Regions from separate parts of the Pseudarthrobacter sp. MDT1-56 genome, predicted to be linked through region 2. Evidence: predicted binding sites of a transcription regulator. Region 2 holds the regulator's gene; each other region holds the start of a gene.
What was found. Region 2 encodes LexA, which represses DNA repair genes until DNA is damaged. Its sites were predicted from a motif close to TCGAACANNTGTTCGA; they were not measured.
Positions count from the first base shown of each region.

Region 1: the regulator LexA is predicted to act here: its motif matches at 4,398-4,413, upstream of ruvA (Holliday junction branch migration protein RuvA).
Region 3: the regulator LexA is predicted to act here: its motif matches at 4,514-4,529, upstream of AC50YC_RS01940 (LexA family protein).

Region 1 covers NZ_JBWZCK010000002.1:379,556-387,280, reverse strand. The annotation lists gene AC50YC_RS04995 (type 1 glutamine amidotransferase) at 112-927, opposite strand; gene AC50YC_RS04990 (Mur ligase family protein) at 924-2,243, opposite strand; gene pdxT (pyridoxal 5'-phosphate synthase glutaminase subunit PdxT) at 2,325-3,026, shown strand; gene AC50YC_RS04980 (YebC/PmpR family DNA-binding transcriptional regulator) at 3,030-3,785, shown strand; gene ruvC (crossover junction endodeoxyribonuclease RuvC) at 3,782-4,360, shown strand; gene ruvA (Holliday junction branch migration protein RuvA) at 4,467-5,114, shown strand; gene ruvB (Holliday junction branch migration DNA helicase RuvB) at 5,107-6,219, shown strand; gene yajC (preprotein translocase subunit YajC) at 6,454-6,861, shown strand; gene secD (protein translocase subunit SecD) at 6,968-7,725, shown strand, end outside.
Region 2 covers NZ_JBWZCK010000007.1:51,169-58,893, reverse strand. The annotation lists gene AC50YC_RS11320 (class I SAM-dependent methyltransferase) at 1-350, opposite strand, end outside; gene hflX (GTPase HflX) at 814-2,382, shown strand; gene AC50YC_RS11310 (ATP-dependent DNA helicase) at 2,375-4,582, shown strand; gene lexA (transcriptional repressor LexA) at 4,662-5,414, opposite strand; gene AC50YC_RS11300 (LysM peptidoglycan-binding domain-containing protein) at 5,773-6,264, shown strand; gene AC50YC_RS11295 (histidinol-phosphate transaminase) at 6,321-7,439, shown strand; gene hisB (imidazoleglycerol-phosphate dehydratase HisB) at 7,505-7,725, shown strand, end outside.
Region 3 covers NZ_JBWZCK010000001.1:394,442-402,166, forward strand. The annotation lists gene AC50YC_RS01910 (hypothetical protein) at 1-239, opposite strand, end outside; gene AC50YC_RS01915 (restriction endonuclease) at 914-1,510, opposite strand; gene AC50YC_RS01920 (hypothetical protein) at 1,667-1,831, opposite strand; gene AC50YC_RS01925 (hypothetical protein) at 2,093-2,254, shown strand; gene AC50YC_RS01930 (hypothetical protein) at 2,340-2,678, opposite strand; gene AC50YC_RS01935 (Y-family DNA polymerase) at 2,723-4,021, opposite strand; gene AC50YC_RS01940 (LexA family protein) at 4,069-4,500, opposite strand; gene AC50YC_RS01945 (EcsC family protein) at 4,943-6,067, shown strand; gene AC50YC_RS01950 (helicase associated domain-containing protein) at 6,361-6,717, opposite strand; gene AC50YC_RS01955 (hypothetical protein) at 7,505-7,725, shown strand, end outside.

The sequences.
Region 1 (7,725 bases), on a different contig from region 2:
GGCTCCTCTCCAGAATGTGCTGCCGTCCGCCGAGGTCGCGGGAAGCGCGCTCCGGTCGCCGGAACGTTCCGGCTACTGTGCCGCTTTCCGGCGATTTCGCCTCAGGTGGGGTCAGCGCGGGCGGCGGGCGGCGTGTTCCCGGGCGAGGACGGCGTAGGAGTCGTCCGGGGTGCCGGGGGAGAAGCTGCCGTATTTGCGTTCGGCGGCGGTCCTGATGAGGAAGTCCGCCAGCGCCGGGTTCTTGGGCAGCAGGGAGCCGTGCAGGTAGCTCGCCACGATGTTCCGGTAGCGTGCGCCTTCCTGGCCGTCGCTGCTGTTGTTCCCGGTGCCCTTCGCCGTGGTGCCCAAGGGTGAGACGCCGGGACCGAGGGTTGTCTGGCCGCTGTGGTTCTCGTACCCCAGGACGGTGCCGAACTCGGGGGAGGACACCGATACGTTGCCGATCAGCCGCTCGTCGGTGCCGTGGGTCTCCACGTCCAGGATGCCGATTCCCGGGATGACAGACCCCGTCCGGGTCTTGAAGAACTTCCCGAACAGCTGGTAGAGGCCGCAGATCACCAGCATCGGGGTGCCGTCCTCGGCCAGCTCCTTCAGGACGGTCTCGCGAGAGAGCAGGTCATCCTGGATGACGAGTTGGCCGCTGTCCTGCCCGCCGCCGCCAACGATCAGGTCGATGTCCGAGGGGAACGTGTCGCCGACGTTGTACTCGAGCAGCTCCGGGGTGTACCCGTGCCAGCGCAGCCGCTGGGCCAGCACCAGGGCATTGCCCCAGTCGCCGTAGATGTTCATGTCCCGCGGGTACAGCTGCAGGACCCGGATGGTGCCCTTGCCGGGCGCCGGGGATTCCTCGGGCGGAAGCTCGTGCCCGAAGGAGAACGTGGACTCGCTGGACGGGCCGGATTCGCTGGCGGGGGACTGGGGGGTCATGAGACCACCTCCACTGTGGTGATTTTGGACAGCTCGCGGCGGATCGCCAGCATCGCTGTGTAGGTGCAGAAGACCCGCTTTGGCTTGTCCCTGGCGCCGCTGATGAAAGCCGCCAGTGCCGGCGCAATCTCGGTGTTCACCGCTCCGATCGCGACGTCGTCGTACTGCAGGCGGAGCGCCATGTCGTAGGCGCGGGAGCCGCTCAACTGGTCCACGCCGCCCTCCCGGAGGGTGTCGAACTCGACGTCCCAGAGCCAGGACATGTCCCGGCCGTCGGCGTAGTTGTCGTTGATCGCGATCATCGTGGCGTAACCCGCGGCCGGGAAGGACTTCAGCCCGAGGCGGAAGCCGCTGGGGTTCTTCACCAGCACCAGATCCAACGGCAGGCCGTCGACGACGAGGCTCTCACCGCGGCCGAACGCCGGCGCCACCTGGGACAGCGCCTTCAGCAGGCCCTCGTTGTCCGCTACAGCCGGTTTTCCAGGGACCGAGTCCCCCACGGCAATGGCCCGCGCCAGGGTCAGCGCGGCCGCGGCATTGAAGATGTTATAGACGCCGCGGAGCTTCATGGAGGTGCTGGCCGTAACGCCGTCGTACTCGAAGTCCGCGTCCGCCGCACCCACCCGGCGCAACACGACGTCGGCGTGCGGCTTCGCAGGAGCCGGCGGCACCGGGCTCCCGGGGGCCGCCCGCATCTCGTCGTCATTCGGGAAGGTGCTCAGCAGGGAATCGTCGAGGCCGAAGTAAAGGACGTCGGGACCGGTGACGGTATCAGTTTTGAGCGTGTCCGCGATTCGCGCGACGCGCGGGTCCTCGCGGTTCAGCACGACCGTACCGGTGGTCTTGGAGGCGATGTGCTGCAGAAGCTGCGCGGTCTTGTCGATCTCACCGAAGCGGTCCAGCTGGTCCCGCAGGACGTTCAGCAGAAGGCAGTAGCGCGGCGGCACCTGGTTGACGAAGTGCACCGCGTGGGCCTCGTCCAGTTCCAGCACGGCGACGTCCGCGTTCAGCCGTCCGCGCCAGTCCACCTCTCCCAGCAGCGCCGCGGCCACACCGCGGGTGAAGTTGCTGCCGGTGCGGTTCGTGAAGACTTTCATGCCCTGGCTTTCCAGCAGTTCGACCACCATCTTCGTGGTGGTCGTCTTGCCATTCGTGCCGCTGACGACGGCGACGCCGTGCGGCAGCGTGGACAGGGTCCTGCGCATGAAGCCGGGGTCTATCTTTTCAACCACGAGCCCGGGAAGGGCGGAGCCTCCGCCCCTGAGCCGGGTGACCCGGCGGACGAGCTTGCCGAGCGGAACGCTGAAGTAAAACATGCTCTGTAATATATCCCAGCGGCGGCATGGAGGCCCGCCGGGCGGCGGCAGGCGACGTGCGCGGGCCACTATGCTGGTCCGATGACCAACCCCACTTCTGCGCCCTCTTCCCGTGTGGGAACGGGGCTGCGGATCGGCGTCCTGGCACTTCAGGGCGACTTCCGCGAACACCTGCACGCGGTGGAAGCAGCCGGCGCCACGGGCACCGGCGTGCGCCGGCCGTCCGAGCTCGACGGCCTCGACGGACTCATTATTCCCGGCGGCGAATCGACCACCATCGACAAGCTGTCCCGCGCCTTCGGGCTCTGCGACCCGCTGCGCCAGCGCATCAAAGACGGGCTGCCTGTCTACGGCTCCTGCGCCGGGATGATTCTCCTCGCGGAGGAGATCGCCGACCCCGCAAAGGACCTCGCCGGCAACCCGCAGCAGACCTTCGGCGGACTGGACATCACGGTGCGCCGGAACGCCTTCGGCCGGCAGCGCGAGTCCTTCGAGACGGACCTCGACTTTAAGGGCCTGGACTTCAGCGCCACCGCCGACGGCGTCGCCCCTGTCCATGCGGTCTTCATCCGCGGACCCTGGGTGGAGCGCGTCGGCGCCGGCGTGGAAGTCCTCGCCATAGTGGAACCTTCCAAGGCATCCCACCCCGAGGCGCTGGCCGGGACGGCTAGAATTGTTGCTGTGCGTTCCGGCAAGCTGCTGGCCACCTCCTTCCACCCGGAAGTGACGGGGGAGAAGCGCGTGCACGAATTGTTTATTCGAATGATCAGAGGAGAAGCGTAAAGCATGTCAGGCCACTCCAAATGGGCGACGACCAAGCACAAGAAGGCCATCCTCGACAGCCGCCGGGCCAAGTCGTTCGCCAAGCTGATCAAGAACATCGAAGTTGCCGCACGTATGGGCGGCCCGGACCTCGCCGGCAACCCGAGCCTGGAACTCGCCGTCACCAAGGCCAAGAAGACCTCGGTCCCCGCTGACAACATCGACCGCGCCATCAAGCGCGGCGCCGGACTCACCGGCGAAGTCGTGGACTACACCGAGATCATGTACGAATGCCGCGGACCGCAGGGCTCCGCGCTGCTGATCGAATGCCTCACGGACAACAAGAACCGTGCAGCGTCCGAGGTCCGGCTCGCTATCTCCCGCAACGGCGGCACCATCGCCGACCCCGGCTCGGTCAGCTACCTCTTCTCCCGCAAGGGCGTCGTCTCGCTGCCCAAGAACGGCCTGACCGAGGACGACGTCCTGATGGCCGTCCTCGACGCCGGCGCCGAGGAAGTCAAGGACAACGGCGACAGCTTCGAGATCCACTCCGAACCGACCGACCTGCAGGCCATCCGCGATGCGCTCAAGGAAGCCGGTATGGAATACGACACCGACGAGGCCGAGTTCGTCCCGTCCATGCAGGTCCCGCTGGATCTCGACGCTGCCAAGAAGTTCATGAAGCTCGTCGATGCCCTCGAGGAACTCGACGACGTCCAGAACGTCTACAGCAATGCCGACCTCAGCGACGAAGTGCAGGCCGCACTGGAATCCGAGTGACCCTCCGCGTCCTCGGCGTCGATCCGGGCCTCACCCGCTGCGGGATCGGCGTCGTGGACGTCGAAAAGAACCGCCGCGCCACCTTGGTGGCGTTCGGCGTCGTCGGAACCTCCCCGGAGGAGAGCCTGGACCAGCGCCTGCTGGTCATCGCCACCTCCATCGACGAGTGGCTCGACCAGTACGAACCCCACGTCCTCGCCGTCGAACGCGTCTTCTCGCAGCTCAATGTCAGCACCGTAATGGGGGTCGCACAGGCCTCCGGCGTCGTGATCGCCGCTGCCGCACGCCGCGGCATTCCGGTGGCCCTGCACACCCCGTCCGAGGTGAAGGCCGCCGTCACCGGCAGCGGAACCTCCAACAAGGAGGCGGTCACGAAGCTGGTCACCAAAATCCTCCGGCTCGACGCCCCGCCCCGGCCGGCGGACGCCGCCGACGCCCTCGCGCTGGCCATCACCCACGCCTGGCGGGCCGGCAGCGGAGCCGCGGTCGCCACCACGGGACCGGGCAGCCTCTCCCTGACCCCGGCCCAGCGGGCCTGGGCAGACGCGGAAGCCAAAGCGCGCCGTTCACGCTGAATGTCCGGCTGTCCGGTCCCAGCCCTTGATAGGGTATTCGTAGATATGTTCGGATAGCCGGGTCTTCCCGGTTCTATCTTTCAGCTGAATTTTCAGGAGCCCGGCTTTGATCAGTTTTCTCCGCGGAACCGTAGCGCACGTCGGCCTGTCCTCCGCCGTGATCGACCTCAACGGCGCCGGCATGAGCGTGAACGCCACGCCGCAGACCCTCAGCAGGCTCCGTGCCGGCGAGGAGGGGAAACTCTTCACCTCCCTGATCGTCCGCGAGGACTCCCTCACCCTGTTCGGATTCGGCAGCGACGACGAACGCGAAGTCTTCGATGTCCTGCTCAGCGTCAGCGGCGTCGGCCCCCGGCTGGCGCTGGCCGTCCTGGCCGTGCACGAGCCCGAAGCCATCCGCGTCGCCGCGCACTCCGGCGACGGCAAGGAATTCACGAAGGTGCCCGGCATCGGCCCCAAGGTCGCCGGCCGGATCGTGCTGGAACTCGCCGGAAAACTCGTGCCGCACGGCACCGCCACCGGCGCCACGGCCCCGGCGGAGTCCTCCGAAACGGTCTGGAAGCCGCAGGTCGTTGCAGCCATGACGAGTCTTGGCTGGTCCGAGAAGGACGCCACCGCCAGCATCGACAAATCCCTGGCTGATTCCCCCGAACTGGCCGAGAAGGGCAACGTCGCCGAGATCCTGCGCGCCACCCTCCGCTGGCTGGGCCAGGACGGCGCCCGCGCCGGGAACAGGGTAGGCGCCCGTGGCTGAGCCGTCGATTGTCGCCGGGGGAGAGGAGCCGGAGGAGCGGGTCATCGAAGCCGCCCTCAGGCCCAAGAACCTGCACGACTTCGTCGGCCAGCACCGGGTCCGCAAGCAGCTCTCCCTGGTCCTGGAGGCCTCGCGCATGCGCGGCCGCAGCGCTGACCACGTCCTGCTTTCCGGCCCTCCCGGGCTGGGGAAAACCACGCTGTCCATGATCATCGCAGCCGAGATGAACGCCCCGCTGCGGATCAGCAGCGGCCCGGCCATCCAGCATGCCGGGGACCTGGCGGCCATCCTGTCCTCACTCTCCGAAGGTGAAGTGCTTTTCCTCGACGAGATCCACCGGATGTCCCGGCCGGCCGAGGAGATGCTCTACATGGCGATGGAAGACTTCCGGGTCGACATCGTCGTCGGCAAAGGTGCCGGCGCCACCGCCATCCCGCTGGAACTCCCGCCCTTCACCCTGGTGGGGGCCACCACCCGCGCCGGCCTGCTGCCCGGCCCGCTCCGGGACCGCTTCGGCTTCACCGGCCACCTCGAGTTCTACTCCGTAGCCGAACTGGAGCTCGTGCTCCGGCGCTCCGCCGGCCTCCTGGACCTCAAGGTCAACTCCGCCGGCTTCAGCGAAATCGCGGGCCGTTCCCGCGGCACGCCCCGCATCGCCAACCGGCTCCTGCGCCGGGTCCGCGACTGGGCACTGGTGCACGGCATCGAGCAGATCGACGCACGCGCCGCCTCCGCGGCGCTGGACATGTACGAGGTCGATAAGCGGGGACTGGACCGTCTCGACCGTGCCGTCCTGGAGGCTCTCATCACCAAATTCGGCGGAGGGCCCGTGGGCCTGTCCACCCTGGCCATCGCCGTCGGCGAAGAGACCGAAACGGTGGAAACCGTCGCCGAGCCATACCTCGTCCGCGAGGGACTGCTGGGACGCACCCCGCGGGGGCGCATCGCGCTCGCCCCGGCCTGGACACACCTCGGCTTCGCGGTGCCGTCCGGGATCTTCGCCCAGGACCCGCTCGAGCTCTTCCGTGCAGAGGACGACACCCCGGACGTGCCGGACGGGCTTGGCCAGGACGCTGATCCGGAATGGATCCGTAATAGTCAATAGCACCGCTCCGTAACCTTTTCCCTTTAGACTGGAATGACGCTCGGCACGTTCGGGTCTTTGTTTCTGTGCGCGGCCAGCACCTGGCCGCCGTCGGCTGGGCATGATTCGCAGCCAGCCCGGAGCGAAGCGGACGTTGCTGTAAAACCAGCTACGCAAGTACAGAACGGAACTATTCCTGTGTTCGGACTTATTTCTGCCCAGACCCAGCCGCAGGCCGGCGGCGGTATCGACATCATGACCATCCTGTTGTTCGCCATGCTCGGCGTCTTCGTCTTTATGATGTTCCGCCGCAACAAGAAGACCCAGCAGCAGCAGGCGCAGCTCCAGTCGAAGTTCGCCCCGGGTGTCGAGGTCATGACGAGCTTCGGCCTGTACGGCCGGATCGTCGAGATCGACGACGAAGAGAACAAGGTCCTGCTGGAACTGTCCCCGGGTAACACCGCCACCGTTCACCGCCAGGCCGTCACCAAGATCGTCGAACCGGTTGTCGCCGCTGAGGAGCCCGCCGTCGTTCCCAACGATGCCTCCTCGCTGACCATCGACAAGGCCGACAGCGCCGCCCCCGTCAACGACGCCCCGCGCGACGAGACGCCGGAAGAAACCCTGCGCCGCCTCAACGACGAAGGTAAAAAAGACAGCTAGTCTGCCTGTTTGAGCTATCCCGCGAAGTAACGGCTGCGGGCCACCGCCGGAGCGGCCCGACCGGGCCGCCCGGCGGTTTCCTCCGTAAATAATAGAAAGATCGACAATGGCACGAACTGGCCCCAAAAACTCAGCCCTCAGGGTGCTGGTCTGGCTCGGCGTTATCCTCGCCGTCCTGACCGCCGTCCTGGCAGGCGGCACCATGGCCGGCCAGGCGAGCTGGGCTCCAAAGCTCGCCCTGGACCTTGAAGGCGGCACCCAGATGATCCTGGCGCCCAAGGTTGAGGGCGGTTCGGACATCAACGAAGAACAGCTCAACCAGGCCGTGGCGATCATCCGTCAGCGCGTGGACGGCTCCGGTGTCGCGGAAGCTGAAATCAGCACGCAGTCCGGGCGCAACGTCGTCGTCAGCCTGCCGGGCACACCGTCCAAGGAAACCCGGGCGCTGATCCAGGCGTCCGCCGACATGAACTTCCGGCCCGTCCTCCAAGCTGGTCCGGGCGCAGCTGTCCCCGCGGAGTCACTGACCCCGGACGACCAGCTGCCCCAGCCCACCGCTGAGCCCACCAACGGCAGCGACGTGAACTGGGTCACTCCCGAAATTTACAAGAAGTTCGAGACGCTCGACTGTGACAACCCCTCGCAGGACAAGCAGGAACGCTCCGACCCGACCCAGCCGCTGGTCACCTGCGAACCGGCCACCGCCAACTCGCCGGCGATCAAGTACATCCTTGGCCCGGTTGAGGTCAAGGGCGCAGACATTGCGGGTTCCTCCTTCCAGTTGCAGCGCGGTGCCCAGGGCGCCGTGACCAACGAGTGGGCTGTCAACATCCAGTTCAACGACGAGGGCACCGCCAAGTTCAA
Region 2 (7,725 bases):
TCGGGTGTGCTGGCCGTGACATTGCCCAGTCCCAGCAGCGCGGCGTTCTCGTTGGTCAGGGTCACGCACCGTTCGTTGACGTCCACGGCGTAGACCTGGGCGTGCGGTGCCCGCAGGGCCATGGTCAGGGCGATCGGACCCCAGCCGCAGCCGATGTCCAGCAACGTTCCCTGCGGGGCCGGGGCGGGTGCCTCGGCCAGCAGTACGGCCGTACCCTTGTCGATGCCGTCCGGGCTGAAGATGCCCGAGGACGTCTGCAGGTGCCGGGTCTCACCGGCAAGCTCCACGGTCAGTGGTTTGCGGGTGAAGGGCCCGGCCGGCTGGGCGCTGAAATAGTGTGCAGACTCCATAACTGCCCAGATTAGTTCGCCCCCGGCCCGTAGGCGAAACCGCGGGGACGGGCCGGAGCCAACCGGACCGTCTGCTAATCTTAAAGACATGCTCTCGAACTTCAAGTAGCCGGCACGGGTTAAATCCCGTCCCCGCAGCGACGCAGGTAGTTACCTTCCGCTCAGTGCGCCACCCCGCGATGAACCTGAAAAGGACCCAGCCGCCGGCGCCCGATCCACTTGGACTTTGGCCGTGCTCATGGAGCCCGGCCGGGCGGACAGTCTCTCCCTTCTCAAGGCCACACCACGCCGGTTCCTTCCCCCTTCTCACCGCTCCCTTGCGGAGCCCACCCTTGCCCCGGCACCGCTGCCGCGGGCATTCCAGGAGGCCCCTTTGACGAATAGTCGTCAGCCCAGCGCGAATACCGCCCCAGACAGCACCGATCGGCACTATTCTGAAACTGCCGAACCTCTAAAGGAGACCATGACCAGTCAGCCCAACACCGGACCCGATTCAGCAGCCCAGGACATGAGTCCTGCGGAAATCCAGGCTGTCATCGACCGGATCCTCTCCAAGGACACCCCTGCCCGGAAGGCGGCCCCGGCTGCCGGCGAGCCCACCTCGGTGCTCGGAAAAGCGCAGGCGATCTCCCGGCAGGACGAGGAGCACAGCAACTACGACGGTGACCAGCAGGACCTGGAGGAACGGCACGCACTGCGCCGTACCGCCGGTCTGTCCACGGAACTCGAAGACGTCACCGAAGTCGAGTACCGGCAGCTGCGGCTCGAGCGCGTCGTGCTGGCCGGCCTCTGGACCGAAGGCACCCTGGCCGACGCCGAGAACTCGCTCCGCGAACTCGCCGCTCTCGCCGAGACCGCCGGCTCGGAGGTCCTCGACGGGATCGTGCAGCGCCGCGCCAAGCCCGACCCCGGAACCTTCCTCGGCTCCGGCAAGGCCCAGGAGCTCAAGGACATCGTGATGTCCACCGGCGCAGACACCGTCGTCGTCGACGCCGAACTGGCACCGTCCCAGCGCCGCAGCCTGGAAGACATCGTCAAGGTCAAGGTCATCGACCGCACGGCCCTGATCCTGGACATCTTTGCCCAGCACGCCAAGAGCCGCGAGGGCAAGGCCCAGGTGGAACTGGCCCAGCTCGAATACCTGCTGCCGCGCCTGCGCGGCTGGGGTGACTCGATGTCACGCCAGGCCGGTGGCCAGGTGGGCGGTGCCGGCGCCGGCATGGGTTCGCGCGGTCCCGGTGAAACCAAAATCGAACTGGACCGCCGCCGGATCCGCACCCGGATGGCCAAGCTGCGGCGTGAAATCGCCGCGATGAAGCCGGCCCGGGAGACCAAGCGCGCCAACCGCCGCCGTAATTCCGTGCCGTCCGTAGCGATCGCCGGGTACACCAACGCCGGCAAGTCCTCGCTGCTGAACCGGCTGACCGACGCCGGTGTGCTGGTGGAGAACGCCCTGTTCGCCACGCTGGACCCGACGGTCCGCAAGGCCGAGACCTCGGACGGGCTGGGCTACACCCTGGCCGATACCGTGGGCTTCGTCCGGTCGCTGCCCACCCAGCTCGTGGAGGCTTTCCGCTCCACGCTGGAGGAAGTCGCCGACGCGGACCTGATCCTGCACGTCGTGGATGTCTCCCACCCGGATCCGGAGGGACAGATCGCCGCGGTCCGCAAGGTCTTCAGCGAAGTCGACGCCCGCAAGGTGCCGGAAATCATCGTCCTGAACAAGGCCGACGCCGCCGATCCCTTCGTGATCGAACGGCTCAAGCAGCGCGAACCGCGCCACGTGGTGGTGTCGGCACGCACGGGCGAAGGCATCCCGGAGCTGCTCAAGGCCATCAGCGAAGGCATCCCGCGGCCCAGCGTGAAGCTGGAACTGATGATCCCGTACAACCGCGGGGACCTGCTCAGCAAGCTGCACGAGACCGACGCGGAGATCCTCAGCCTCGACCACGAGGAAGCGGGCACCCGCGCCGTCGTGATGGTGCGCGAAGGATTCGCCGCTGAACTGGATTCGTTCATCAGCAATGACTAAGGCAGCGGTGACCGGGGCGGACACCGGCACGGGCGGTCCGGCCCCGGCAACGGACTCCGCAACGGAGGACCCCGCAGAAACGGATAACACCGGGACGGAAGCCGCCGGGACCGAAACCGCGGGGGCAGAACCCGCGGGAGAACGTCCGGCAGGAACGCGCGGCCCGCGCGGCGGGGAATTCGTGATCGAATTGCTCGACCGCGCCGTGTCCGGCATGGGCGGCCAGAGCCGCGACGGCCAGCACGAGATGGCCCGGCAGGTGGCGCGCGCGATTGACAGCGGCGACCACCTGCTGGTCCAGGCCGGCACCGGAACCGGGAAGTCCCTCGCGTACCTGATCCCGCTGATCGCCCATTCGCTGGTCAGCGACAAACCCACCCTGGTCTCCACCGCCACCCTGGCCCTGCAGACCCAGATCGTTGGCCGGGACCTGCCCCGGCTGCTGAAGACCATCACCCCGGCGCTGGAGCGGCCAGTCAAGGTCGCCCTGGTCAAGGGCCGCTCCAACTACGTGTGCCGCCACAAGCTCGAGGGCGGTTTCCCCTCCGAAGAGCCCTCCGAGGGCCAGCTCTTCTCGCTCGGCGAGGACACGTCCGTCCCGCATTTCGCCGCGGCGATGGGCGGCCCGTCGTCCCAGCTCGGTAAGGAAGTCGTCAGGCTGCGCGAATGGGCCGAGGACACCGTGACGGGGGACCGTGACGAGCTCCTGCCCGGGGTCACGGACCGGGCGTGGCGGCAGGTCTCCGTCACCTCGATGGAGTGCCTGGGCGCGCAGAAATGTCCCCTCGCGGCCGAATGCTTCAGCGAACTGGCCCGGCAGAACGCCGCGGACGCCGACGTCGTCGTCACCAACCACGCCATGCTGGCTGTCAGCGCCTTCGAGGGCCTGGCGGTATTGCCGGAATACGACGTGGTGGTGGTGGATGAAGCCCACGAGCTGCAGGACCGGGTAACCGGCGCCGTGTCCGGCCAGCTCTCCGTCGCGATGGTGCACGCCGCCGCGTCGGGGGCGCGGAAGCACACCGGCATCACGGTGGACGCCCTGAACAACGCCGCGTCCAACCTCGAACTTGCCATCGAAGGGGTCCCCAGCGGACTGATGCCCAACGGCCTCAACAGCGAACAACTGGACTGCGTGGACCAGCTGCGGGACGCCTGCCGCGCGGCGCTCTCGGACTCCAAGGGGGACAGCGCCAACACGGCCGACGGCGGCCGCCAGCTCGCGCGCTCCCGCCTCATGGTGATCCTGGAGCTCTGCGAACGGCTGCTCGCCGCCCGCGAAAACCGCGAGGTGGTCTGGTTTTCCCGCAACAGCACCTTCGACCCGCAGCAGGGCTACTCCCAGCCGGACGAGTCCGCGCCGGCCCTGATCAACATCGCACCGCTCAGCGTCGCCGGACGGCTCCGCGAGGGCCTGTTCGCGGACCACACCGTCATCCTGACGTCGGCGACGCTGGCGATCGGGTCAGCCTTCGAACCCGCCGCCGGCGGCCTGGGCCTGGTAGGGCCAGGTGCCCCGAGCTGGACCGGGGTCGACGTCGGCTCGCCCTTCGAATATCCGAAACAGGGCATCCTCTACGTTGCCAAGCACCTGCCCAAACCCGGCCGCGGCATGTCCCCGGAAGCCCTAGACGAGCTCGAGAAGCTGATCCGGGCCTCCGGCGGCGGAGCACTGTGCCTGTTCTCCTCCCGGCGCGCCGCCGAGGAAGCCGCTGAGGCCCTGCGCCCGCGGCTGGACATGAGCATCCTCTGCCAGGGGGATTCGACCATGACCGCGCTGGTCAAACAGTTCGCCGACGAACCGGACACCTGCCTCTTCGGCACCATGTCGCTGTGGCAGGGTGTCGACGTGCCGGGGACCTCCTGCCGCCTCGTGGTGATCGACCGGATCCCGTTCCCGCGGCCCGACGACCCACTGATGACAGCACGGTCCCGTGCGGTGGCCCAGGCCGGCGGTAACGGGTTCATGAGCGTTTCCGCGACCCACGCCGCCATCCGCCTGGCCCAGGGTGCCGGCCGGCTGATCCGTACGACGACGGACAGGGGAGTGGTGGCAGTGCTGGACTCACGACTCTCCACCGAGCGCTACGGGGGATTCCTCCGCGCCGCCCTGCCGCCGTTCTGGCCCACCACCGACCCCGCGATTGCCTACGCAGCCCTGGAACGGCTCGCGAAGGAATCCGGGCAGCCCGCCAAGTAGTCCGCACAAACGCGTTGGGCCCCGTCCGATTCCGGAGGGGCCCATTTCGCGGCTTTTGACGTGCCGGTCCTGAGAGGTCCTAGAGGGAGCGCAGCACCGAGACGACTTTGCCCATGATGACGGCGTGATCGCCGAGGATGGGCTCGTACTGGGTGTTCTGCGGCAGCAGCCAGGTGTGGCCGTCGCGCTGGCGGAATGTCTTGACCGTCGCCTCGTCATCCAGCAACGCGGCGACGATGTCGCCGTTGATGGCGTCGCCCTGCCGGCGCACAACCACCCAGTCACCGTCGCAGATGGCGGCGTCGATCATCGAGTCCCCCGCGACTTTGAGCATAAAGAGCTCGCCGTGGCCCACCAGCTGGCGTGGCAGGGGCATCACGTCCTCGACGACCTGGTCGGCCAGGATCGGCCCGCCCGCGGCAATGCGGCCCACCAGCGGCACCATGGCGGTGTCGGTGGCGCTGGCCAGCTCGGAGACCGACAATCCGCCGACCGTGCGCAGTCCGCTGGACTTCTCCACCCCTGAAATCTTCGTGGTTCCCTCGTCGAGGGTCAGCGGCATCAGCACTTCCATGGCGCGGGGGCGCTTGGGGTCACGCCGCAGGTAGCCAAGTTTCTCCAGCTGGGAGAGCTGGTGGGTGACGCTGGAGAGGCTGGCCAGGCCAACGGTGTCGCCGATCTCGCGCATGGAGGGCGGATAGCCGTTGTCCGTGACGGAGCGCTGGATGGTTTCCAGGATCTTCTTTTGCCGGACGGTGAGGCTCTTTGGTGGCCGGGCTGCCTGCGGGCTCCGTTGCTGGGTGGCCCTGCCGCCAGTGGCTGGTGCTGCCATGTTCGCCAACGCCTTTCCGTTCGGCCCGGCCGCCGTGGCTGCGGCTGCCGGGAACTTCCGGCCTGAAATGTCAGACCCTGCTGATCAACTGCAGAAGTGGTTGTTCTGTAGCTCAAACGTAGGCCAGCCACACTGCTTTTTCAAACATTTGTTCTAGCGAGTCTCGACATTGTTCGTTGATAAGTGCTAAAACAGAACAAGCAAGGTTCGAATATGTGTTCTAGTCATCGCCGTTAGAGGGTGGAGCATTGTTCGGACACAGCGTGACGTTCGGTTCTTTGTTCGAAGGTTAGGCCGGTTGGCGGCAAGTACGTGGAGTACGCCGGGCGGCACAGTATGGTCCAGGAGGGCTCAGTTCATGTCAGCATCAAGCGCGTTTCACGACACTTTCGGCCGCGACGCATTCGGCAACTACGGCCGCCCAGAGGGCGGTACGTCCGCCGGCCAGCAGGGCGCCTTTGGTCAGCAGGGCCCCATCGCCCAGCACGTCCCGGCTGGCGGAAACAGCAATGCGGGCCGGGGGCCGCGGGTCAAGCAGGCGCCGCTGCGGCTCACCCGGCGGGGGCGCTTTGTCTTCATCGGGGTGCCGCTGATTCTGCTGGCCGCGCTCATTTTGTCCTTCAGCGGTTTCCTCAACGCCCCGGCCAAGGCGGCAGAGTCCGCTGCCGGGCTGTCGCTGACTCCCACCGTGACCGTGACGGTGCAGCCCGGTGAGTCGCTCTGGGCCATCGCCGAGGCCGTGGCGCCGGAGCGCGACCCCCGAGACGTCGTCACCGATATCATCCAGCTGAACAACCTGGACGCCGCCCGTGTTGTGCCGGGCCAGGCACTCTTCATTCCGTCCAAGTAACCCGCCCGATCCGTCACAGTTTCAGGGCCCGCCGCGATCTCACTTAAACTGGTGCAGTGACTGACCAGCTAGAGCGCCTGAACCGACTTCCCCTCCGGACCAACCTGCGCGGCCTGACGCCGTACGGCGCGCCGCAGCTGGACGTCCCCATCCTGCTCAACGTCAACGAAAACACCCATGGTGTCCCGGCCGACGTGCGGGCCGCGATTTCCGAGGCCGTCACGCTTGCCGCAGCCGGCTTGAACCGCTATCCGGACCGCGAATTCACGGAACTGCGCGAAGCCCTCGCGGAATACCTCGGCCACGGACTGGGTGCCGACAACATCTGGGCCGCAAATGGTTCCAACGAGGTTCTCCAGCAGATCCTCCAGGCCTTCGGCGGCCCGGGGCGCACCGCCCTCGGCTTCCCTCCCACATATTCGATGTACCCGCTGCTGGCCTCCGGTACCGACACCGGCTACATCGTCGGGGCCCGCGCCGATGACTACGGACTCAGTGCGGAATCGGCCGCCCGCCAGGTCCGCGGACTCCAGCCGAACATCGTCTTCCTGTGTTCCCCGAACAACCCCACCGGCACCGGGCTTGGCCTGGACGTCGTTGAGGCCGTCTATGAGGCCGGCGAAGCCAGCCAGACCATCGTGATCGTCGACGAGGCGTACCACGAGTTCGCCCACGACGGCACGCCCAGCGCCCTCACGCTGCTGCCCGGCCGGGAACGGCTGATCGTCTCGCGCACCATGAGCAAGGCCTTCGCCCTGGCCGGCGCCCGTGTTGGCTACATGGCGGCGGCGCCCGAGGTGACGGACGCCCTGCGGCTGGTCCGGCTCCCGTACCACCTTTCGGCCATCACCCAGGCGACAGCCCTGGCCGCCCTGCACCACCGGGTCGCGCTGATGGCCGACGTCGAAGACATCAAGCGCCAGCGGGACAGGATCGTGTCCGAACTGCAGCGGATGGGCCTCAAACCGGCCGCCTCCGACTCAAACTACGTCTTCTTCGGCGGCCTGGACAATCCGCACGAGGTCTGGCAGGGCCTGCTCGACGCCGGTGTGCTGATCCGCGATGTTGGGATTCCCGGGCACCTTCGCGTCACCGCCGGGACTGAGACGGAAACCACAGCCTTCCTCGAAGCCCTCGAACGGATCCTGGCCGGCCAAGCAGTGCAGCCCGCCTAGACTTAACCCAGGACATCCACCCTGCCCTGTTCGCCGGGCACCGTCGTCATCCAAAGGACACCCACATGAGCAACACCGGATCAACCGCTGCCGAGGGCCGGACCGCACGCATGGAGCGGACCACCAGCGAGTCATCCGTGCTGGTCGAGATCAACCTGGACGGCACCGGGGTCTCCGACATCAGCACGTCCGTTCCGTTCTACGACCACATGCTGACGGCGCTGAGCAAGCACTCCCTGATCGATATGACGGTCAAGGCCACCGGCGATACGCACATTGATGTCCA
Region 3 (7,725 bases), on a different contig from region 2:
TCCAGCAGTGTTGTTGAGTTTTCCCCGGTTGCCCGGGCCAGATCGTCCAGGGATTTGAAGTGGACACGGGCAAGGGTGATGGCGACCAGCTGGAGGTAGGCGGTGCCGTTGCGTTGTTCCAGGTCGCAGAGGTATTCACGCATGAGCCACTCTAGAGCGCCCGGGCCTTCGGATTCTTCCGCGGCGAGCCGCGTCAACGTGAGGACCGCCAGGTCCGGGTTGTCGTAGATGAGTCCCACGGGCCAACGCTACCCATCCCGATGGCGCGGTCAAGAGCCGGTGCTAGCGCCAGCGGAAGAATTCCAGCGCGGGAAGCAGGGTAGCGACGTCGGCCTTGAGATGATCAACCGGGCGGGTCCCCGCAATGTCTCCGGACGGCGTGACCATCCAGACGGTGAAGTAGTTGTGCGGAAGTAGTTGTGCGGGATGTCCAGTTCCATCGCCCGCTGAAAAAGCTCAACGACCTGCGGGCGGAGCTGCCCGCCGGGGAGGTACAGGAATCCCGGGCAGAAGGTCCCGTCGTCAATGAAGACAGGGACGAGCTGGCGCATGACCGGCTCAGGGTCTTCCATCAATCGGAGAGTCGGCGGCGGACCAGTTCCAGGGAGGGCGTATGAAGTCGTTGCTGATCTCGTCCGGCGTATTGTAGCTGATAGATCTGATTCTTCCGAGGCCTATCAGTTTTCATGCCCGAATCCTGCCATCATGCACTGACGGTCTGGAATATCAGTCGAGAAATTACGTCGTTAAGCTGACCAGAATAAGATGACGGGGCGGCTGTCACAGTCCTGGCGGTGGCGGCCAGGCTTGCATCCAGACCCTATAACTGACGGGTCGTGAGAATTGGTCGGGGAACATCTGAGTCTCTGTCTTACCGCGACGTCTGGTGTCGTGCCGCTTCCGGTTTATTGGACTAAGGGGTAGACCTCTTTGACCAATAGAGCGCAAAAGCGCCAAGTGCCAGTAATACCAGGGCCGCACCCGTAAGCGGTCGTTGGTTGCCCGGCAGGAAGAGCTGGCCGACGATCATCAGTGAGGCCAGCGCAAGAAGTGAAGAACCAGCGGTAAGGATGGAAGGATGGGCGGCGCGGGGCGATACGTCGTGGGACACAGACGGCTCGGAAGTCTTTTCTGCTCTCGTAATCAAGTCTGCCGCTGGCTTGTTCATCGCTTGCATGGAACCGTCCAGCCTGTAGTGGAATAGGGCGATATCCATTTCGTTTGCGTATGCAATGGCCTGTTCCGTGTACTTAGAACCCGTGAAGAAGAGCATGAGAGCCCCCACGTGACGGCCGCGAGCTCCAACCAGAAGCTGAAGGTAAGGTCGACCGACGTCGCGGGCCTCATACTTCACCTGCGCCACGGCTTCTCGCGACCGTATGTCGAGTCCAGCGTCTGCGCCGGGAAGCGTCAGCTGGGCATCCGTGAATCCCCAAGCTCGCATCCAGTCCCGGGCATTCGATTCTGCTGCTTCCCAGGACGTGATCTGCCGCAGTGCAGGTGTCTTCATCTCAATTGCTTCGATAGATAGTTCGGGCACCTGAGCGCGTCGACGGCACCCTAATGGGCAAATTGCTACCGGTTCTACGGGACCTCATAGGCTCAGCATATTGGTTGCCGGCGATTCACTCACAGCCCCATCCGTATGCTTCCCGCCCACTGGCACCTAGCGGTCCCCAGTAGCGTCTGCTTCGGCGGCGTCGAGCAACGCTGTTGAATCTGCCCCCGTAGCCCGGGCGAAGTCGTCCAGGGATTTGAAATGCTCCCGGGCGAGTGTGATGGCCACCAGCTGCAGGTAGGCAGTCCCGTTGCGTCGTTCCAGGTCGTTCAAAATGCGAGCATGCGTGCCTCCAGGCCGGATTCTTCGGCGGCGAGCCGCGTCATGGCGAGGGCCGCCACATCCGGGCTTTCATAGATGAGTCCCGTAGGCCAAAGCTGCGCACCCCGCCAGGGCAGTCAAGGGCCAGTTCTGATGCCACCGGAAGGATTCCAGCGCGTGCAGTGAGGGAGCGGGGCCGGCTTTGAGGTGGTCAACGGGACGGGAGCCCGCAAGGTCTCTGGAAGGGCTGACCATCCAGACTGTGAAGTAGTTATGGGGGAAATTCAGTCCCATCGCCCTCCGGAAAAGCTCTATGACGGTCGGGTGGAGCTGTCCGCCGGGGAGGAACTGGAATCCGAGGCTGAAAGTGCCGTCGTCGATGAAGACGCGGACGGGCTGCTGCATCACGGGTTCGGGGTCTTCCATGAGCTCTGAGAGCCTGCGCCGTGCCTGCTGCAGGATCGGCAGCGTGAATTCCGTCCTAATCGCTGCCACGTCTGGTCGTTGATGGGATGGCCGTTCACTCCTCTTCCGCTGTTTCGTCGGCGTCGCTGATGCTGACCAGGAGCCACTGGGTGGAGAGCGGTTCCCGGCGGAGCGTCGCGGTCCAAAGGGCTGAATGGTTACCGGAGCGGACCTGTACCCGCCAGAATTCGGTGCTGACCAGGTCGCCGCTGCCGACGGCTGCTGTGCGCCGGGTGTCCCACCAGGCGTCGCGTCCGTACCAGTGCTGGGAGTCCGTGTCGGGATCGACCAGCCAGATCCGTCCTTCGTGGCGGATGGCGAGGGGTTTACCTGCCGGGTCGGTCCGGACCTGAAGATCGTTGGTCTGGGCTGGGGCTTCGATGGTGCTGGTCATGGGGGTACGTTCTTTCGTGGTGCTGTCGTGCGGGTGAAGTTTGGTTAGGCGGCTTTGACGAGGGGGAGTTCGTCCCAGTGGGTGGTGTAGCGGGGGGAGAGCATGTCCCGTTTCATGGTCCAGTCCGGTCCGCCGCGGATGCCGCCGTGGCCCAGGCCGATGGAGCCGCGCCCGTAGCGGCGGGTGATGTCTTCCAGGAGGGTTCCGACGTGGCGTTCCTCGTGCGGGTTTTCGAACAGGGCCAGGGGTGCCTGGTTGCCGCTGGGGCGCAGGTCGGTGACCATGATCCCGGCCCTGGCGTACCTGATGCCCTCGCAGATGCGGGGCAAGAGTGCGTGCGCGGCCTTGGTCAGGATGACCGGGTCGGCGGTGGGAATGGGCAGCGGGACGCAGACCGAGGGGTAGGAGGTGTCTTTCGGGTTGAAGTGGGAGGTGCCGGCGAACGCGGTGAGGACCTTGGCCTGGAGCCCGTGTTTGGCCAGCCGTGCTGAGGCCTGCTGGCCGTAGACGCTCATGACCTGCCGGATCCCGCCGGCGGTGGTGATGGGGGTGGCGAAGGAGCGGGAGAAGATGAGCTGGTCCCGGCCGATCCGCTCTTCCTCCATCGGGATGCAGGGGGTGCCCTGCAGTTCCAGGACGGTGCGCATCATGACGACGGAGAAGCGGTCCCGGATCATGACCGGGTCCGCGCGGGACAGATCAAGGATGGAATGGATGCCCAGGGCATTGAGGCGTTTGGTCAGCCGGGTGGCGACACCCCAGATCTCGATCACGGACAGGCGGCGCATCAGCCCTTCCCGCTCGGCGGCGGGGACGGAGTCCCAGTGGCAGACGCCGTCGAAGGCCGGGTTGTTCTTGGCCCATTTGTTGGCCAGCTTCGCCAGCGTCTTCGTGGGTGCGATCCCGACGCAGACCGGGACGCCGACATTGCGCCGCACGGTGGCTTTCATGTCCCGGCCCAGGGCCAGGAGTTCGTCCGGGTTGCCTTTGACGCCGAGGAACGCCTCGTCGATGCTGTAGACCTCCAGCCAGGCGGAGTACCGGCCGAGAAGTTCCATCACGCGGGCGCTGATGTCCCCGTAGAGCTCGTAGTTGCTCGAGAGGGCAACGAGTCCCCATTCCTTGGCCCGAGGGGCGAGTTTGAACCACGGCTCACCCATGGCGATGCCGAGGGCCTTGGCTTCGGGGGAGCGGGTGACGGCGCAGCCGTCGTTATTGGAGAGCACGATGACGGGCCGGCCCTCCAGGGACGGGTCGAACGCCCGCTCGGCTGAGGCATAGAAGCAGTTCACATCCACGTGCGCGATCTGCGGCTGATGCCGCATGAGAGCTGGCTTAGACATTGCTTGCCCCCTGCCGGCAACGTTCCCGTTTAACGCAATAGCGCATCTTAAACATGGTGAAGGCACCGGGTCGCGACGCCCCAGATGACGAGATCGGATAAGGACGGGACCCGGATGTCCGGGTAGGCCGGGTTCTCTGCCTGCAGTACGACCCCGGTTCCGGTGATCCGCAGCCGTTTGATGGTCAGTTCGCCGTCCAGGACCGCGACGACCACGGACCCGTCCACCGGTTCCAGGGCCCGGTTGACGATCAGCTCATCGCCGTCGCTGATGCCGGCGCCTTCCATCGATTCCCCGGACACCCGCACGACATAGGTACTGGTGATGTCTTTGATCAGGTGCTCGTTCAGGTCGATTCGGCCATCGAAGTAGTCCTGCGCCGGCGAGGGATATCCGGCCGCAACAGCGACCGGAGAGATCAGCACCGACAACAACGATGCGCCCGCATCTATCACACGGGGACCAACAACAACGCCCACAACACGCCCCTATTCGAATATATGTTCGATTTAAACTATAGCTGTAGGGGGCGACAAAAGAACCATCACCGGCGCCTGGCGCCCGCCGTATCCCGCCACACTCTTCGAGCGGCTCAAACCCAGGTGTCTACGTTCCCAGCGTGCACGAAACTCGACCCTCCGCGCCCTCGCCCACGAGATCGCCGCCGCCCGCTCATGGACATGGTCGGCTAGAGCAAGCTCGTAAGCGCCCGCCACACTGTGCGCGCAGACGGGCTAATGCCGGACTACTACGTCGAATTGAAGGGGCCATCCACGCCGTAAGGGCGGGCACCGCATGCCGCCGTCCGCATCGACGGCCTAAGCCCAGCGCAGCTTCGAAGCCGAGCCGCCCGTGCTCAAGCGCTCGGGGCCAATCACGTGTCGGAGTCCTTCACACGTGATCGTGGGGCACAATGGCGGCATGACTGAACCCTCGGCCTATGAGCTCGATGCATGGCGCAACGTCCAATGGTTCCAGGGCCGCCCCCTCTCTCGAGTGATGAGGGACGCCGGCGAGCAAGTGGCCAGCGGCGCTGCGGAACTCGGCAAACGTGCGTCGAAGTACTTGGAAGAACGCCCAGGAGCCCACGCCGCCGTTTCGCATGGGCAGGAAATGGTCGCCAAGGGCGCTCAGACAATAGGCACCGGGGCCCGCAAGGCCGCCGATGCCATACCCGACGGCATGGCCAACTGGAGCGGCGCTGCTTTTGCGTCGATGCGGCAGACGGTGGCACGGGCCTCACGGGCGGGACTCTCACCCAAACAGGTCGTGAAAAAGCACAGGAAACGCGGACACGACGTTGCATCACTTCCCGACCTGCGACGCCTCGACCTCGAGCAGATCGACGCTGTCCGTGGACGGGGAGCGAGCTGGGGCTACCCGATAGCCGCGGCAGCCTCGGGAGCAGCTGCAGGGCTCGCGATCTCCGGAGGAGAACTCGCCATCCCCCTCACCGGCGGAGTCGCGGCGGCGCCTTCGGGCGCAGTAATCGCCGGCGCTTTCGTTGGCGACGCCGCATTCGTTCTGGCACTCGGTTCCCGCTGCGTCGGCGAGGTATCGCTGCTCTACGGCTACGATCCGGAAGAGCCCGCCGAGAAGCTCTTCATCATGTCAGTCGTCAATGCCGGAACGGCTATATCAGCCGGCGCGAAGTCCGCCGCAATGGCCGACATCTCGCGGCTCACCCAAGCACTCGTCCGCAAAAAAACCTGGGAGATTCTGGACCAGTCAATCGTCGCTCAGGTCTCGAAACAGTTCGCCAGGGCATTCGGCGTTCGCCTTACCAAGCAAGGGCTCGGCAAAGTCGTACCCGTAGCCGGGATCCTCGTTGGAGGCACCCTCAACTGGACCACCTTGGAGGGGATCGTTGACGCCGCCAACACAGCGTACCGGCGGCGGTTCCTCCTAGAGAAGTACCCACACCTTGGCGACGAGGAAGCGCCCGGACTGTTTCCTAATGTCGACCAGGACAGCGCGGACGAAGTTGACGAGGCGATCAGCGTGATCAGCGAGCTCGCCGTGGCGGGTGGACCCGTCCTCCACTGACCTGAGGCAGTTCACACCAACAAAGCATTCACCGAGTCGCGACTGCCGGGCCGCCTAATATGTCCGCGGCCCGGTAGCTGACGGTGTCCCCGATGGACGCCTATCCCGGTGGGATAACTCTCGTGCCCACGCGCGGTTTCTGTCCGGCGTATAAGGAAAGCCTCCGCGCGAGTCCAGGACTCAAGCGCGGAGGCTCCGGTTCTCCAAGCTGGGGGGGCTGGAGAACCACTCTCAGGGTACTCGCAGGCGTGACGTCCTGCCCGCACGGCTGCCGGGAGGGCGCGGCCTTCGGGTCACCGCCGGCGTGGGCAACCCCGGGTTCTCCCGGCCCGCCAACCCGGAACTGCATCGTCGAGGAGCTTGATCTTGACGGGGTCGAGTTCGCGACGGTGGCGTTTGTACCGCTGGGTGTGGATCCACACGCCCAGCGCGTGTTCGCGCTCTGATTCATAGTCGTGGTGGCGCGGCCAGTCGTTGCCTTCCCTCCTGAACTCCACGAGCTCGTCCAAGCGCTGGCGCCAGCGGGCTTCGTCCGCCGCTTCCCTGCGGTTTTCCAGCCACCCGGGCGCCCGGGCAAGACCGTCGCTGTAGGCCGGGTCCAGGGTGCCCTCGGCGGCTTCGCGCCGGCGACCGGACAGCCAGCGCGCCATCGACCTTTCGTCCCGGTCGCCGGAACGGCCTTCAGGGAACCGGCCTTCGGCCGAAACCCAGGCGACTCTTCCATGCGGGCAAGATCCTTGGGCGAGGGGCAAGGAACGGGTACGGCGCCAGCGGCAGTCTGGTGCTCGGCCTCGAGTCCCGGATCCTGGCGGCGGGCGATCACCAAGTGGTAGCCGACGGCCGCGGGCGGAACGCGCACGAGGGCAGCGATGCGTTTCCGGCTCAGTCCGAGCCGGTACATCAGCACCCATTCCGAGTCAGGAGCGCGCCGCAAACGCCTGTCCATAATGGACCCGTCCTGCCATGGCCGCCGGGTTGGGAGTGCAGCCAACACCGGTCTACTGCTGCGTTCTCTGGCGTCCCGCTGGTGCCGTCGTCGCCGGGCGGTGGGGCCAGGCGTCGCGGTCACCGCAGACCTACCACGGGTCAGCATGTGGGTTACGGCATCCAGGGCGATTTTCACTACAGGACGCATACCAGGGGCCAGACGACCCAAATCGCTGCACGGCAAGGCGGTGCAAGGGACCGTACAGTCAGTAATCCAGGTTCATGAACAATGGGTTGGGGGATGAAATGATTCCAACACCGAAATGCAATCCGTGGTGCACGGACCCAAACCGTAGGCGGGATTCCTGCTACACGCGTATGAAACCTTAGGAAATTATCGAGTGTCTTCTGAGTTGCACCATCTCCATGGCCGCCAATGCCACAAGTCGTAAGTGCACCGCCAGCCTGGAAGTAGGAATTCTGCTTTCGTTTGGGCAATAGACTTCCCCTATGACGATGCCAGCAGACGCGATTGATCAAGCACAGGAGATGGAATCTCCCGCTCCACAGGGAACACACCTGAGAATCACCTGGCGCACGGTTGCAGTGCTGTCAGCACTTGTGATGATGGGTCTCCTGATCTCGCTTATCACGATCGCCACAAGTGTCGGTGCTGACTCACTTGCCACTACTGCGCTAGCACTTGCCGTCATTGCATTCGGTGCCCAACT